One region of the Lactococcus cremoris subsp. cremoris KW2 genome, then DNA from elsewhere that is predicted to be linked to it. Evidence: predicted binding sites of a transcription regulator. Region 1 holds the regulator's gene; the other holds the start of a gene.
The links. Region 1 encodes Rex, which represses fermentation and respiration genes when NADH is low (regulators of the CRP and FNR family bind a similar motif). Its sites were predicted from a motif close to TTGTGAANTANTTCACAA; they were not measured.
Positions count from the first base shown of each region.

Region 2: the regulator Rex is predicted to act here: its motif matches at 5,078-5,095, upstream of pflB (formate C-acetyltransferase).

Region 1 covers NC_022369.1:1,028,078-1,037,107, reverse strand. The annotation lists partial or broken gene KW2_RS12355 (DUF6287 domain-containing protein) at 1-321, opposite strand, end outside; gene KW2_RS05010 (helix-turn-helix domain-containing protein) at 359-1,426, opposite strand; gene KW2_RS05005 (dihydroorotase) at 1,684-2,955, opposite strand; gene pyrE (orotate phosphoribosyltransferase) at 3,107-3,736, opposite strand; gene KW2_RS12105 (hypothetical protein) at 3,926-4,066, shown strand; gene KW2_RS04995 (ABC-F family ATP-binding cassette domain-containing protein) at 4,229-6,136, opposite strand; gene KW2_RS04990 (Spx/MgsR family RNA polymerase-binding regulatory protein) at 6,309-6,701, opposite strand; gene KW2_RS04985 (redox-sensing transcriptional repressor Rex) at 6,924-7,574, shown strand; gene radC (RadC family protein) at 7,760-8,443, opposite strand; gene glmS (glutamine--fructose-6-phosphate transaminase (isomerizing)) at 8,562-9,030, opposite strand, start outside.
Region 2 covers NC_022369.1:592,536-601,565, reverse strand. The annotation lists gene KW2_RS03035 (FtsW/RodA/SpoVE family cell cycle protein) at 1-35, opposite strand, end outside; gene rpmG (50S ribosomal protein L33) at 412-558, opposite strand; gene KW2_RS03025 (multidrug efflux MFS transporter) at 555-1,772, opposite strand; gene coaE (dephospho-CoA kinase) at 1,775-2,434, opposite strand; gene pflB (formate C-acetyltransferase) at 2,563-4,926, opposite strand; gene KW2_RS03010 (magnesium transporter CorA family protein) at 5,187-6,104, opposite strand; gene KW2_RS03005 (class I adenylate-forming enzyme family protein) at 6,298-7,821, shown strand; gene KW2_RS03000 (TetR/AcrR family transcriptional regulator) at 8,011-8,580, shown strand; gene KW2_RS02995 (ABC transporter permease) at 8,592-9,030, shown strand, end outside.

The DNA.
Region 1 (9,030 bases):
ATAGAAGACCGCCTTTCCGTTATTATCCCATTTCCAACCCTTATTTACTAAACTTTGGGCTTCATACTTACTTTTTGTGTAATAATGGTCTCCGCCCATAGCATTTGGATTGTACACACGGTAAACTGGGCTTGAACTTGTTGTTGGTGCGACCCAACCGACACCTTCATAAGTCCAACCCGCACTCACATTTGCATTCTTTTCTGTCCCACTAGTTGTATAGAAGTGCTCACCAGTATTATGATTATACAAACGATAAACATTTGTATCCGCATGAGCAACCCCACCAATCAGTAGACTAGCCCCTATATTGGTTAAGATTTTTAATGAGAAATTTTGATGCTTAAAAAAAGGATTCTTAAGAATCCTTTTTCTTCTTTTTAGGCTTTTTGGGGGGAATTTCTGAAATGACACCTGAATCTCTCAAATCTTGCAGTTCTTTATCTGTTATTTCTTTATCAAGATGTCCAAATTCTTCATGGGCTTTGGACCAGGTGTAACTGAGGTATTCTTCATCTGTGAATCCTACTTCGTCTTGAAGATGATTTATGACTTCTTCTTGATGATTTTCTAACCATTTTTTGGCATAAACGTTTCCTGCTTCTTCGGCTCTGCGATACCAATAGACTGCCTTACGGAGGTCTTTTATTAGATTGCTCCCGTGTTCAAGGCTGGAAGCTAAAATCACCATTCCAGTGGAATTACCTGCATTCGCAGCCTTAATTAAATTAAAAGTTGCTTGATTTGAGTCAGCTTCGCAGCCTAAACCATTATCCAAATAGATACTTAACATATACATAGCTTTTGTATCGCCTAGGCCGGCAGCTTTTTCATAAAGATTATAGGCTTTTCTCCAATCTTGTGGAACTATTTTTCCATTTTGATAAAAATCAGCTAAGGCAGTCATTGCATAAGTATCGCCTAATTGAACCCCTTTTTCATAATACTTGGTCGCTTTATCAAGGTCATCATTGAAATAGGCCTCATCACCAAGACGTGAGTAGCTTCTATCAATAGTAGACGTTTGTCCATCTCTAAAAGCTTTAAGCCATCTTCTGATAGTCGATTCAGCCGGTGCAAGGGTTCCAAATTCTTCTTGGATATCTACAACAATCACTTTGTCGGAATCACCTTGTTGATGTTTTTCTTTGACTTTACTTTTAATGGTCTCTGAAAATCGAGGCTTCTTCTCTTTGTTGCTCTGTGTTGACTCATAAAGTTGTTGAGCATATTCTGCATAATAACGCTCCACAATCTTACCTTTAGAAGTTCTCATTTTTTTCAAACCACGTCTTACTTCATTTGTTATGGCAACACGACTATGTGAGATTTCTTTAGCAATCTCTGTGATTGTGACGTTTGAATTGAATAATTTTTCAATTTTTCGTCTATCCTCATAATTTAAATGCTTATTTTTTTTATCCATAGAATAATCCTTATATCATTTTTTTGATACAATTATAACACATTCGATTTATTTCTGAATTTTTAATTTTAAAACTACATTTCTTTCTATCCTTACCATTACCGCTTTAAAAAGCAATGTGTAAAGTTTACAATGAGAAATTTTAGTTAAAATAAGAAAGCCTTACAACCTCAAAATGTCTTAAAAGCCAAATTTCAATTCTAAAAACTTCAATCATCTTTTTTTCATTAAAATAACAAAAAAAGCGCTTAGCGCTTTTATTTTGCTTGATAAACTATATTTCCGTCACAAATTGTATATTTAACTTGTCCTTGAACTTTTTGATGGATAAACGGTGAGTTGGTCGCTTTGGAATCAAAAGTTTCACCAACTTGATAGGTATTTTCGGCATCAAATATCACAAGGTCAGCCGGACCAGCTTCTGCAAGGTAACCTGCATCAAAATCATATAATTTAGCTGGATTGAGGGTCATTTTTGTCAGTAACTCGAGCAAAGTCAAATGACCTTTGGCAACCAAATTCGTCAAACCAAGTTGCAATGAAGTTTCTAAGCCAATCATTCCTGATGGGGCTTTATCAATGCTGACATTTTTTTCTTCATGAGTATGAGGGGCATGGTCAGTCGCAATCACATCAATTGTCCCATCTTTTAAGCCCGCAATAATTTTACTGATATCTGCATCTCTACGCAATGGAGGATTGAGTTTCGCATTTGTCCCTTGCTCAAAAATCATCTGTTCTGTAATCGAAAAATGTTGTGGTGTCACTTCTGCTGTAATTTTCGCGCCCAAATTTTTAGCAAATCGAACCACTTCGACAGATTCTCCTGCAGACAGATGCTGTAAGTGCAAGCGTGCGCCTGTTTCATAAGCAATCATAGTATCACGCGCCATCATACTGTATTCTGAAACAGTCGGCGCTCCTGTGAAGCCACATTTATGAGCCACTTCTCCATCATTAACTCCAAGTGTCCCGATTAGATTTGGGTCTTCTTCATGAATCGAAAGCAAACTATCTGTTAGTTTGGCTTTCTGTAAGGCTTCCCGCAAGACTCCAGCGTCTGTCAACGGTATACCATCGTCAGAAAAACCAATTGCCCCTGCTTTGATAAGTTCAGCAAAATCTGTCAAGTTTTCCCCATCAAAATCTTGCGTAATTGATGCAACTGCTTTAATCTTAATTGCTTCTTTTTTGGCAATTGCTAAAGTCTCTGTCAGTACTTTTGGCGTAGATAAAATAGGTTTCGTATTGGCCATCATGACAACCGTTGTAAAACCACCTGCCGCTGCTGATTTTGCGCCACTATGAATCGTTTCTTTATGGGTCTGTCCTGGTTCACGAAAATGAACATGAACGTCAATTAATCCAGGTGCAATCACTAGACCTCTTGCGTCAATGATTTCAGCATTTTCTTCTGATAAGTTTGTGCCAATTTTAGCTATTTTATTCTCTTCAATTAAAATATCTAAAATTTCATCACGATTTGATTTAGGGTCAATCAGACGACCATTTTTGATTAATAAAGTCATTTTCACCTTTCAATTTTACTGACAAGTCCTGTTATTTGCCAATTCAATAATTTCTGTGAGTTAAATCAAACTGACAGCTTTGTACCTAAGTAATATTTATCAGCAAACAATCAACTTCCCTGACAAAGTTTTTTTAACTTCTATCAGTAAATTATGCTTGCCAAGTTTCTTGATTTTCTTTGAATTTTTTGAGTAACTCTAGTTCTTCTTTGGTGACATATCCTGTGTCTTTAGCAATTTCAATCAACTCAGAATAATTTGTCAGTGTCGCCAATCTGACATCGGCGTCAGCAAATTTTCTAGTCGCTTTTTCTAATTCATAAGTGAAAATGGCAACCACACCAAGGACATCAGCGCCTTCACGTTCTGCGGCCGCGACCGCTTCTAAGACAGAACCTCCAGTGGAAATCAAATCTTCAACTACAACCATTTTTTGCCCTTTAGCCACACGACCTTCAACTTGATTGCCAGCCCCGTGGTCTTTTGGTTTACTACGGATATAAGCAAATGGTAATTTGAGATAGTCAGCAATAATTGCTCCATGGGGAATACCGGCTGTCGCAGTTCCAGCAATCACTTCAACTTCTGGAAATTCCGTTTTAATCAATTCCGCAAAAGCTCCTTCAATTTGACTACGAACTTCTGGATAGGCTAATGTCACTCGATTATCAGTATAAATTGGTGATTTAATTCCTGAGGCCCAAGTAAAAGGTTGGCTTGGTGAAAGACTGACCGCCTTAATTTCTAATAAATCTGCAGCAATGGCTTTTGATATTGACATGATTTCTCCTTTATAGTTTACTGACAGAACCATCAGCAAAGCTGATTGTTCATTTAGCTACCGATTCAATAACTTCCTTTGGTCGTATTGAACTGACAGAACCATCAGCAAAGCTGATTGTTCATTTAGCTACCGATTCAATAACTTCCTTTGGTCGTATTGAACTGACAGAATACCATTCGAGCATGAATGACAAACGTCACAGTCGTGGTAGTTGTCAGCAATAAAAAACACTTGCCAAGAGACTTAGCAAGTGTAAAAAGTATCAAAACAAGTTCATTTTTACTGACAGAAAATCCTGTCAGTAAAAATAAAATTAGTTTTTCCTGATTTCAACCTTGCTAGCCTCTCTGGACTAGTTTAAAAGTTACATTGTTTATTAGTTTAACAAACTTAAGAGAGATTTGCAAGTCTTAGTTTTTTCAATGTTTATTTATTAGCCTAGAAAAAAAGAATAGAAACACTATTCTTTTCCTCAATACTCTATTATGCTTACAAACTTTCTAATTCTTCCATTGCTTCTAAAAGAGTCATCTCTGTCTCGTCTTTTTCATCATTAAGCAGGTCAATTTCGGCTTGTAATTCACCTAATTTCACAAAATCAGAAGTATTTTCTTGCATTTGAAGCATAAGTGTTTCAATTTTTATTTCTAACTCTGCTAGTTTTTCCTCACAAGAAGTAATTTCTCGCTCCACTTTTCGACGATTTTTTTGGGCTTCTTTCTGAGCCGTAAAATCTTGTTGAGCAAGACTTTCTACAAGTCCCCCATTGTCTGATTCATCACTTTGGGCTAACTGTTCTTCTTTTTTCTCAACATAATAGTCGTAATCGCCCAAAAATTCTGTACTTCCCTCTGGAGCGATTTCTAAAACTTTTGTCGCTACACGATTAATAAAGTAACGGTCATGGGAAACAAACAAGATTGTTCCAGGAAAATCAATTAAAGCATTTTCTAAAACTTCACGTGAGTCAATATCCAAATGGTTCGTAGGTTCATCTAAGACTAAGAAATTATCATGATTCATTGCTAATTTTGCAAGTAAAAGACGTGCTTTTTCCCCACCAGAGAGCATTCCCACTGTTTTCTTGACATCATCACCGCTAAAAAGAAAGGCACCTAACATGTTGCGAATTTCCACTTCATTAAGCAAGCGATGTTCATTCCACAATTCGTCCAAAACGGTATTTGAAGTCGTCAAGCGCCCTTGTTCTTGATCATAATATCCCAAGGTAACATTGGCACCCAATTTTGCTTGGCCAGCCAAAAAAGGGATTTGACCGACAATGGATTTGATTAAGGTCGTTTTACCCACACCGTTTGGCCCAACAATAGCCAAAGATTCCCCTTTGCGTTCATCAATATTGATTGGTCCAGATAGACGATTGTCTGAATAGCCTACCGTAGCCTCTGACACGGTCAGGACAACATTTCCTGAGGTTTTTTCCGGGGTGAAAGTAACATGAGCCGATTTGTCATCGCTCGTTGGCGCATCCAGTCGATCCATTTTTTCTAATTTTTTACGACGCGATTGTGCCATTTTGGTCGTTGAAGCACGCACTAGATTTTTGGCAACATAGTCTTCTAATTTTGCAATTTCTTTTTGTTGCTTTTCAAAGTTTTTAAGTTCTAATAGAAGTTTTTGCTCCCGTTGTTCGACATAACGTGAGTAATTACCAGAAAAACGAGTCAACTCGCCTCTTGATAACTCTAAAACTTCATTGACTACCTTATCCAAAAAGTAACGGTCATGGCTGACAATTAGTAAACTACCATCATAATTTTTAAGATAATTTTCAAGCCAAGCTAAAGTTTCAATATCCAAGTGGTTAGTTGGTTCGTCCAAAATCAACAGCTGTGGTTTTTCTAAAAGCATTTTCGCTAGGGCTAAACGCGTTTTTTGTCCACCTGATAAACTTGAAATTTCACGTTCCCACATTGACTCATCAAAACGAAAACCATTTAAAACTGACTTAATTTCAGACTCATAAGTAAAGCCGTTTTTCATGCGAAATTCTTCTGACAATGAATCATAGCGCTTCATTAAAAGCGTCAATTCATCAGCGCCAAGTTCTCCCATTTGCAGTTCCATTTGACGCAATTGCTTTTCCATTTGACGAAGCTGGTCAAAAACAGACAACATTTCGGCAAAAATTGTCCTTTGCGAATTTAAGCCAGTATCCTGAGCCAAATAATTCATGCTTAAGTCTTTTGTTTTTGAAATGGTTCCACGACTTGCTTCTTCAACCCCAGCAATAATTTTAAGCAAAGTTGATTTACCAGCACCGTTTCGTCCAACTAAAGCTATTCTTGAATGGTCTTGTAGGCTGAAACTAATGTTTTCAAATAAGACATCGCCACCAAAAGTTCGTGCGATTCCATTTCCTTGCAATAAAATCATTATTATTAATCCTCTTCGTTAAATCTTAAACCTTTTTATCCCTGATTTTTTTCTTATATTTCATAGAAAAAGCAGTCCTTCTATTATAGCATTTAAACGATATATTTTGTAGTTTTCTCAAATAGTGTCATAAAAAAACCTATCAAATTTGATAAGTTTTTTAAAAATATTATTAAATTAAGATTAATCTTTCTCTTAATTCTACTCTACGAACTTCAGGTGGTATAAATGCTCTAATCCCGTCCTCATTGAAACCAATCAATAATCTTTGCTCATCAAAAATTAATGGACGTTTTAGAAGACGAGGATTTTCTTGAATCAATCTATAAGCCTCCTCTAAGCCCAATTCATCAAAATTATGGTTTAAACCAGAGTAAGTTTTTCCTCGGGTAGCAATGACATCTTCCAAACCATTTTCTGTGAGGGACAAAATCTTGATTAAATCATCTTTCTCCATGATGTCTTTAGTTAAATTAATTTCTTCAAATTCAATATGCCGTTTTCTCAACCATTTTTTAGCTTTTCTACAAGACGAGCATGAACCACTAAGATAAATTTTAATCATATTTTCTCCCTATCTATTTTTCATAATTCTATTCTACCATGAAAGCGCCACAATTAAAAGAGTAAAATTAATTTTTTTTAAGAATTTTTATTTTTTACTCATTTTAGTCCTCTTCTTCATTCCTTTTGTTTGATAATTTCACAAATTTTTGATAAAATTATCACAAAGAAACTAATCATGATTAGTTTTAATAAATATGAATTACATTTTTGAGGTATAACAATGACTGACCATAAACCAAGCAAAAGCTTACCAAAAGCAACTGCAAAAAGGTTGCCACAATACTATCGACTTTTCAAAAGTCTAGTCGAAGAGAATGTGACACGCACAAATTCACAACTTATTTCTGAAAAAATTGGGGTAGATGCTGCCACAATTCGTCGTGATTTTTCTCTCTTTGGGGAATTAGGACGACGAGGCTACGGATATGAAACAAAAGTTCTTCGTGATTTCTTTGGAGAACTTCTTGGACAAGATCAAGAAACTCATATCGCATTGATTGGGGTCGGAAACCTTGGACGTGCGCTTCTTCATTATCAATTTCAAGACAGAAATAAAATGAGAATTACTCAGGCCTACGATATTTCTGGAAATCCACTAGTTGGGACTCAAACAGATGATGGCATTCCAATTTATAATATTTCTGATTTAGAAAAGAATGTTAAGAAATCAGACATAAAAACAGCCATTCTATCTGTTCGTAAGGAAAACGCTCAGGAAGTGGTTGATACTCTTGTCAAAGCAGGAATCAAAGGCTTTCTTAACTTTGCACCTATTCGCTTGAAAGTCCCTTCAGATGTTGTTGTCCAATCTATTGATTTAACTAAAGAATTGCAAACCTTGTTATTCTTCATGGGAGCTCAAGAAGAATAAAAGACAAGCAAAATTTTATCAAAACTATTAATGATACCTAGGCCTTCGTGTGCTTAGGTATTTTATTTTCAAGCCATCATCATTTTAATTTTTTCACAAATTTTAGTTTATTATTTAGTACTAATTCCAGCATATCTTCAATCGAGTTAATCATTAATTATATTTTGGAAGTTAAGACTAATCAACTAAAATAAGTTGCTATCTCTCTCTCGAAAACTATAATAATTCCCCGCTCCCACAATAATATGATCAATAAAATTAATTCCTATATTATCACAAGCATTTTTTAATTTTTTTGTAAAAATTTTATCTGCTTGACTGGGTTGTAAATTGCCCGAAGGGTGATTATGTGCGACTAATAAACCAACCGAGAGATTTTTTATTGCATGGTAAAGGATCTCTCGAGGACTAGCAGTTGCATGATTAACTGCTCCGATAAAAATAGTTTTCTTCTCAATAATCTGATTTTGTCCATCTAAATAGGTCGCAGTAAGATGTTCTTGCTCAAAATTTTGCATTTCAAAAGCAAGACTCATGCCATATTCTTTTGAACTTAAAACTTGGCCATAACGTTTTCTGGTTGTCGTTTGTATTCTTTTTCCAAGTTCAATCATTGCTCGTAATTCAATAGCTTTTGTTTGCCCAATACCCGAAATCTCCTTGAGTTCACTAATAGATGCTTTGCGAAAATTATCCAATGTCCCAAAATGTTGCAAAAGTTCTAAAGCTAAATTTAATGATGAGTATTTTTTCCGACCCGTCCGCAATAATATTGCAAGTAACTCAACATCAGACAAATACTCTTCACCTAAAAGTTCTAAACGCTCTCTTGGTTGCATTGGATAAGATTTCTCTTTTAATTCGTACATACTTACTTATACGAAAAAACAAATCGTTTGTCACTGACAAATTAAAAAAATATAAAAAAGTTCTGACAGAATCAGAACTTTTTTATATTTTATTACTGACCTTTCTGTCAGTAAATTTTTATTCTACTGTTACTGCTTTAGCCAAATTACGGGGTTTATCAACGTCAAGACCACGTTGCATTGAGGCATAGTAAGCAATCAATTGTGTTGGGATAACCATTGAAATTGCTGACAAATAAGGGTGAACTTGATTGATTACAATTGTATCATCTTCACGTGCCACTCCTTCTTCAACGATTGTAATTGCTGAGGCACCACGCGCCACAGTTTCCATCACATTACCACGAGTATGGGCTGCTACTTCTTCATTATTAGAAATCAAAGCAAGAACTGGAGTCCCTTTTTCAATCAATGAAATCGTTCCATGTTTTAATTCTCCAGCTGCAAATCCTTCACATTGGATATAAGAAATTTCTTTTAATTTAAGCGAAGCTTCCATTGCAACATAATAGTCTTGTTTACGACCAATATAAAAGGCGCTGCGCGTTGTTGGTAATAGTTCTGATACAATAGCCGCAATCTCATCT
Region 2 (9,030 bases), 440 kb from region 1:
GAGTAGTTTAAAAAATTATTCTTATTCAAATTCATTATCTTTTTTTCCTCATTCATATTATTATAGCATGAGTTGAATAATTTATAAAGATATTCAAAGCGACCATAAGTTAATGACCAGCAAGAGAAATTTTTATTATCATTTACTCTATTTTTTTGTATGAGGAAATTTATTAATTTACAGCTCTGTCAGTGACTCTGTTGGATAGTGTCACAAAATTATAATAAATATATTTACTGGTAATCTTTTTAGCTACTATTAAAAGGAATAAAAAGGAGAGATGTCTTTTTTTGCATAAAATACCTCTAATGAAATATTGTTTAGTTTATTATATAATATTATCACAATTCTTAATGACTGTATATACTTAAAACTTATTTTAAACAAAAAAAGCAAGAAATATCTTGCTTTTTAGCCTTCTCGATGAAGTGTAACAATTCGTTCTTTCGGACAAAATTTCATAGTTTCCACTTTTTCTGGATGTGTGGCCTTATTTTTGCTGCTAATATAGTTTTTATTTCCACAAGAACTACAAATTAATGTAATTTTAACTCTCATTCCATAATACTCCGTTTCCGTAAATATTTTCGGAAGTTAATAAATGACCAGATGATATTGACAATGACAAATAGGCTTGTCCCGACAATGGCTGCTCGATAACTAATGTACCCAGCAATGGCTGAACCAACCAAGGGACCGGTGACCATTCCGAGATTTGAGCACATTTGTGCATAAGCAAAAATTCGACTAACTCCTTCTTTTGGCGTAATTTTTGAAAGTAGAGAATTTACTGACGGCATCAAAGCCCCCGTACCAAAACCAAGAAGGAATCTTAAAATTCCAAGTTGTAATGGACTTTGCACAAAAGCCATTGGCAAGTAAATAACAAATGTGAAAACCAAACCAATCAAGATCAATCGATGTGATCCATATTTATCACCTAAACGACCCAAAAAACTTGAGGACATCATTGCTGATAAGCCAACTGCAGAGACAATTAGACCTGAAATAAACATCAGATTATTAGTGCTTGTTGTCAGCGTTTTAATATATAAAGTGACAAATGGTTCAATAGATTGTGAGGTGATTTGAATAATAAATGTTGTAACCAATAAACCAAAAAGAATTTGTTTATTACTTACTTTATTAATAATTTCCCTGCTAGACAACATTTCACCTTTTGCAATCGGCTCAAAGTTTTCATGAACAAAAAAGATAGTCAGTAAAGTTGCTAGTGCTAATAAAGCCCCTACAATCAAAAAGACATTTGCCATTCCAAACCACTCGGCTAATAATCCACCAAGTGATGGCCCAATCAATGTTCCAGAAACCATTGCAGTAGCTAAGGTTCCAAGTGCATAGCCTGATTTATCTTTTGGAGCTTGTGAGGCAATCATGGCAGTCGAGTTAGGAATATAGCCTGAGAAAAATCCCATCAGTAGGCGAAGGCCAAGTAACCACCAAACATTGGGAACAAATGCGATTCCTCCCATGGTCAAAGTCATGACGATACTAGCTCTTACCATCATCACTTTACGACCATGTTCATCAGCTAAACGTCCCCAAATCGGGGCAACAAGACCAGAAGCTAATGCTGGCAAAGAAAAAGCTAACCCTGAGTAAAGTTCAACATTCCCACCACTTACGCCCAATCCTTGTATGTACAAAGGCAAAAAGGGCATCACTAATGAAAATGAAGAGCCTACAAAAAAGCAGCCAATCCATGTTATAAATAAATTCCTTTTCCAATTAACTGTTTTCGTGTGATTCACCCCTATTTCTCTTTGATTATCCTAGCCAATTCTTGCTGGATTTGTTTCTTTAGTGCATCAATGGTTCCAGAATTATCTAAAATTATATCTGCATATTTTTTCTTTTCTGACAATGACATTTGTGAAGAAATTCGTTTTTTAGCTTCTTCTTCTGTAAAGCTATTTCTTGCCATTAATCTTTCAATTTGTAAATTTTCAGGTATCGCAACTAACCAAATTTCATCAAAACCTTCATAATGATATTCTAATAATAATGGAATATCCATAAATATGATTTGATTTACTGACGAATTTTTTGGTTGCGCTTCTGTATCAAAGCTGTTACTGACAGACTTTTCACTGAGCTCTTTTATCAGCTGGTCACGTCTAGCATATAATTCTTTACGAATAATCTCGTCTTGTAAATTCGACAATTTTTGACGTTGATTTGGGTCAGAAAAAACTAAAGCACTCAATTTTGCTCGGTTTAATTTCCCATTTTTGTCAGTAAAATCTGAACCGAAAGTTTCCATTATTGCATTAAAAAGTTTCCCATCAGGTTCTTGCAGCTGACGGACAACTTTGTCAGCATCAATCACTTGATAACCTTCAGAAATCAAAAAATCAACCACCGTTGATTTCCCACTCGCAATTCCGCCTGTTAATCCGATTACCTTTATCATTCATCTATTTTAGCACAAATTTTATTTTTCTTAAACTAAAAATAATAGTTTTTAACTATTATAATTAATTTATAGAAAAAAAGTCTGTCAGTAGAACTGACAGACTTTATATTTTTTAATACTAAGAATTAAATATTTGAAGTGTGCATTACTTCTTCATCATCATTTGAAAGTACTTCATGGAAGACACGTTCAGTTAATTCTTGTTTTTGTTCAGGTGTGAGGTATTTAGTGTTAACACAGTATCCAGAGATACGAACGATAACATCTTCACCACGCATGATTTTATCGTAAACATCTTTAAGGTCCATAACGTTCAAGTTAACGTGTTGACCTGCAAATTCAGTACCGTTAATCAAAGCTCCTGGTGTGAAGTATCCATCAAGAATTTGAACCAAGTTATCTACTTGTTCATCACGAGTTTTACCAAGTGCACGAGGAGAAACTTGAGTAGTTAATGAAATACCGTCATTTGCATCTTTGAATTCCAATTTAGCTAATGAACGAAGATTTTGCAACCATCCACCTTTAGCTTTGTTAGATGGGTTAGCACCTGGTGAGAAGAATTCAAGTTTAGATTTGTTTACTGTACCATCTTCATTGAGGAATACTCCTTTATGAACTGGAGAGTTACCAGTTTGTTTAGAGTAAGCAACGTTAGATGTGATTGTCAAAAGTGAAACAGTAGCTTCAGCATTTTTGTAAAGTTTGTGTGAAGCTAATTTTTCATGATACATTTTCATGACAAGTTTAGCGATATCATCAGCACGGTCATCATCTTCACCATAACGTGGGAAGTCACCTTCTACTTCATAATCGTAGATGTAGCCATTTTCATCACGTAAAGTTTTAACTTTAGCATATTTAATTGCTGAAAGTGAATCAACTGTATTTGCAAAACCACAGATACCAAATCCCATGTTAGCACGAACTTTAGTAGGCAAGAAGGCCATTTGAACTGCTTCATAGTTATATTTGTCAGTCATGTAGTGAATGATATTCATTGCATCAACATAAGTATCAGTTAACCAGTTGAGTGATTTGTCGAAGTTTTCCATAACTGTATCATAGTCAAGAATTTCATCACGAACAGGTTCAATATCGAATACTTTATAATCTTTATGAACGTCATCGTAACCACCGTTCAAACCAGTCAACATTGCTTTCAAGACGTTTACACGCGCACCAAAGTATTGGAGATTATGACGTCCTTCTTCATTTTCTGGGTCAAGTGGTGAGACACAACAAGAGATACATGACATTTCGCCATATCCATCTTTAGCCATTGTTTCAACACCTTCATATTGGATAGATGAGTGTTTGTGACTCATAGACATTGAATAACGTTTGAATGAATATGGAAGTTTAGAGTCCCAAAGAACTGTCAAGTTTGGTTCTGGAGCATTTCCGATTGTATCAAGTGTGTTCAAGAAACGGTAGTCCATTTTAGTGACACGGTGGCGTCCGTCATTACCCATACCAGCCATAGATGTTGTGATGAATGTTGGGTCACCAGAATAAAGTTCATCATATGCAGCAGCACGAGCAAATTTCATTGTACGAAGTTTCAAAACGAAATCATCAACAAATTCTTGGATTTCTTGTTCAGTAAATGTTCCACGAGCAAGGTCACGTTCTGCAAAGATGTCAAGAACGATTGGCACACGTCCAAGTGAAGTTGCAGCACCATTGATAACACGACAAACTGCCATGTATGCAATATTAACCCATTGGATTGCTTCTTTTACGTTCATCGCTGGACGAGAAACGTCAAGACCATACAAAGCACCAAAGTTTACAACTTCTTGCAAAGCTTGGTATTGCATGTTAATTTCTTCTTTAAGACGAATGTTATCATCATTAATTTCAGTGATTGCATCCCATTCTTTTGCTTTTTCCTTCATAAGGTAGTCAGCTCCATAAAGAGCAAGACGTGCATATACCCCGATGATACGACCACGAGAGTATGCATCAGGCAAACCTGTTACAGTGTGAGCGTGACGTGCTTTACGAATTGCTGAAGTATAAGCACGGAAGATTCCATCATTTACAGAAGTCATTGTTTGTGACAAAACATCATGCAAACCTGGGTCAACTGAAAGACCGTGTTCTGTCAAAATCTTTTCAGCAACACGAAGTCCACCTCTTGGCATGAAGTTTAAGCGGAAAAGTTCGCTATTTTGCATCCCATAGATGAGTTCAAGTTCTTTATCATTAGCATCAATATATCCAGCAGGAATTTTATCAATAGAGGTTACGCGGTCAGTATCAAAGGGAAATCCTACTTCTTCGTAGTGATTTTTTGTATCTTCAATAATTTTCTTTACTTTAAGTGTACGTTCTGTTGGCCCAGCAAGAAAGCTTTCGTCACCATCATATGGTTTGTAGTTTTCTTGTACAAAGCGAGTAACGCTTGCTTTATCGCGCCAGTTGGTTCCTTTAAAACCATCCCAAGCTTGTTCAAAGATATTTTCCGTAACTTCGGTTTTCATTTTGAAATCTCCTTTGTTCTTTCTGTTTCAAATTACAACTTCATTATATCATACAGTTTGATAATAGCAAACAGAATTCAAGAGAAATTACAGATTCTTTACTAATACAGTTTCAATTATTTTAATATCTGTTATACTTTTTTAAAACGTTTTCATAATTAATTCACAAAATAACTTTGACAAACATTGCTAGCTTCATGATTTATTATCACTAATTAATTTTTTCACAAAGATGAAAAAAATGGAGAAATTTTCTCCATTCATAACATATCTTTTTTGTGTAGCCACCAAGTAACCCAAACACATAATAAAATTCCAAGCACCAAAATGAGCCAGACCATCCAATTAAAATTTTGACCAGGAATCGGAACATTCATTCCATAAAAGCCGACAATAACCGCCGGAATACCTAGAACAAATGTTGCTGAGGTCATAATTTTCATGACGATATTCAAATTATTAGAGACAATGTTTGAGAACAAATCTCGGAGATTTTCTAGTAACTTGAGCTGAATCTTGGTTTCTGTATAAGCTTGGTCTGTTTCGACAAAAATATCATAGATTTTTTCGGCAAAACCATCTTCATCATCTTCTCGTAAGTAATCAATAAAATTTTGAAGAACTTGCATATTATTGTGCAGCGCATCTTCAAAATAAATCAAACTTGCTTGAATGGCAATTAAGTCAACAATTTGGTCATTTTTTGTTGAATTTTTGATACCAACTTCAAGCCGGCGGCGCCTTGTTCTAAAGTCTCTCAAATAATCATGAAAAGTATGAGTCATTTGGTACATCACTTGAAAAATCAGTTGGTGTTTATAGCGTTTATAATCATATTCTCGTTCAAAAATGAGACCATTATCAATTTCATGGTTAAGGGCCAAAATAACCGATTCATTCTTAGTCCAAACCAAAGAATATGGAAAAGTAGCCACTTCTCCATAGTTGGACAAGGCGGGATATTGCAAAAGAATCAGATTGTTGTCATTATCATCTGTTTCAAAACGGGCATTTTCATAGTCATCTAAAATTCCAGATAGATAGTCAAAAGGAAAATCATAGTGTTCTGAGATATTCCCAATTTCTTCACGTGTTGGATTGAGGACATAAGTGAAATTCTTCATCTCAGAAGTTGAGATCAATTTTTTTTCATTGGATAGTTCATAATTTTTTATCATATCAGCCTATCTATCCCTTCTTTTCCTAATAAAAAAGGATTTAAATCCTCTTCTTCTCCTTCTAATTGTAGCAGATTTTCCTATTTTTTTCTCATTATTTTATTTCAAAGCCTTAACGAAAAGTTTTTTGAAGGAAGTTGGTCTAAATAATACTTTGTGATATAATAAACTTATTAACTTGAGGAGACTATTTTTGAAATTCAAACATGAACCCCTAAACCTGTATCTAAACTTTAAAAAATCAGCGGAACAATTTCCTGATAGCCCAATTATTTTTGACCAAACTGTTGGTGCCTTCCCTGAATTAGCTCTGGAAACAACTTACCAAAAGACCCATCAAGCAATTGTTGATAAGGCAAGTCTTTTATCGGAACTAGGAATCAAAAAATCTGACAAAGTCATTATTTTTAAATCAAGTGCTTTTGATACCTATCTTCTTGCCGTAGCTGTTTCTTATCTTGGTGCAGTTCCAGCGATGATTTCTTACCACCTCCCTGCTGAAACAATGGATATTTTGGCTGGTCGTTTAGATGACCCTTGGCTCATTTATGACCAAGTGACTGACCAGACTGTGACAGAGATGAAAAATCTTAAGAATTCTAAAAAACTTTCTGTCAGCAAATTTGCTTCGCAAAAACCAAGTCATCTTGTTGATAGTCAGCAACTGGATAATGACGAGATTGCTTATCTCACTCATACTTCTGGAACAACTGGTGTTCCGAAATTGATTGCCCACTCTGCCAATTCTATGGGCTGGCGTTGGGTGCTTCAAAGAACGGTCATGGATTGGATGCCTGATAAAGAAGAAATTTTGGCTTTCCACATTTCGCCCGTTCATTCTCGTTTCAATATTGGCGTTTCATCTGCCATGACCTTTGGTTTTGGCCTAATGCCACTTAATGATTTATCAAGAATTAATCTTGTCAATCTATTTTCTAAACATCAGCCTTATGCTTTTGAAACTCACCCTAATGACTTTGTTCGCTTGGCGAATCTTGCGAAGCAGGAACCTGAAATTTTTTCTTCGATTCGCTATCTTCATTCAACTTTTGATGCGATTAATAAAGAAACAATGCATACTTTCTTATCAGCCTCTAAACACGACAATCCAGTGTTTTTACAAATCTATGGTCAGTCAGAATGCGGTCCAATGATTTGGAAAAAGCACCGTTTATCAACCCTAGCAGATACTGATGCTCGTGAAATGGGAATTGGTATGCCTGGTCTTTCTAAGGCACGTATTGCTGACGAAAATGGAAATGAATGCCCTGTAGGCATTCCTGGAAGAATTCATTTCCTTTCTAAAGGACGTGCTTTGACTTACTACAAAGAAGAGGATCGTTTCAACAAAGAAGTCTATGGCGACTGGTGGGATACTGGCGATTGGGGCCTAATGAATGAAGAAGGAAATCTTTTTCTCCATGACCGTCAAGTCGATTTAATTGATAAAATTGAATCAAATTTAGCAATTGAAGACATCCTTTTAGATCAACATGATTTTTTAGATGAAGTTGTGATTATTCGCGATAAATCTGGAAAACCACAACCTATCTTGGCCTTGGCTGACAATGCTGAAATGGATTGGTCAGCTTGGTGGGCTTCAATTGTTGACTTACCATTTTTAAATGAACCTATTCTCATGGCTTATGATGAAATTCCACGTACTGCAACAATGAAAGTTCAAAGATTAGCTCTTGAAAGAGACTTAGCCAAATAAATTATCCTAAATATTTTGCTGATTAATATCTGTCAGTAAATTAATTTATCAAAAAACTTAAAAGTAAAACTACTGACAGGTCTGTCAGTAGTTTTTTTCAATATAAATTCAAATTATTGAAGTTAAGAATTTTATTTGTTAGAATTAAATAAATGACACAGTGTCATAAATTGAATGATTGGAGAAAAAATGCCAAAATCAACCTATTTTAGTCTTTCTGACGAAAAACGAAAACGTGTTTATGATGCCTGTTTACTAGAATTTCAAACGCACTCTTTCCATGAAGCTAAAATCATGCACATCGTAAAAGCACTTGATATCCCAAGAGGAAGTTTTTATCAATACTTTGAAGATTTGAAGGATTCATATTATTATATCTTGTCACAGGAAACTGTCGAGATTCATGATTTATTTTTTAATTTACTAAAAGAATATCCTCTAGAAGTTTCTCTTAATAAATACAAGTATCTTCTTCTTGAAAATTTAGTAAATTCGCCCCAATATAATCTTTATAAATATCGATTTTTAGATTGGACTTATGAATTAGAAAGAGATTGGAAGCCTAAAGGCGAGGTAACTGTTCCCACTCGTGAACTTGATAATCCTATTTCCCAAGTATTAAAATCAGTCATTCACAATCTAGTTTATCGCATGTTTAGTGAAAATTGGGATGAACAAAAGTTTATTGAAACTTACGATAAAGAAATCAAATTGCTCACAGAGGGCTTGCTTAATTATGTTACTGAAAGCAAAAAATAGAAAGGAATTTTATGTTTTTAGCACTTAGAGAAATTCGTTATAATAAGGCTCGCTACACTTTAATCGGAGCCATTATTTTTTTAATCGCTTATGTAGTTTTTATACTGTCTGGCCTTTCCGTTGGACTTGCCAATCAATTTAAACAGTCGGTTATTGATTGGAATGCCGAGAAAATAATTCTATCAACCAGTTCAAACAATATTATTTCTGCTTCGCAAATTTCTTCTAGTGATTTAGAAAAAATTAAGGTGGAAAATGGCTCAGAATTATCATTGTTTTCCACTTCAATGCGTAAGACAAATAGTGAACGAAGCAATATCACAGTGATGGCTTTACCAAGCGATTCAAATATCATGCCAAAAGTCCTTGATGGGAAAAAATTTGCTGACAATAGTTTAGATATTATTATCTCGAAAAAATTGGCTAATCAAGGATATAAGATTGGTCAAG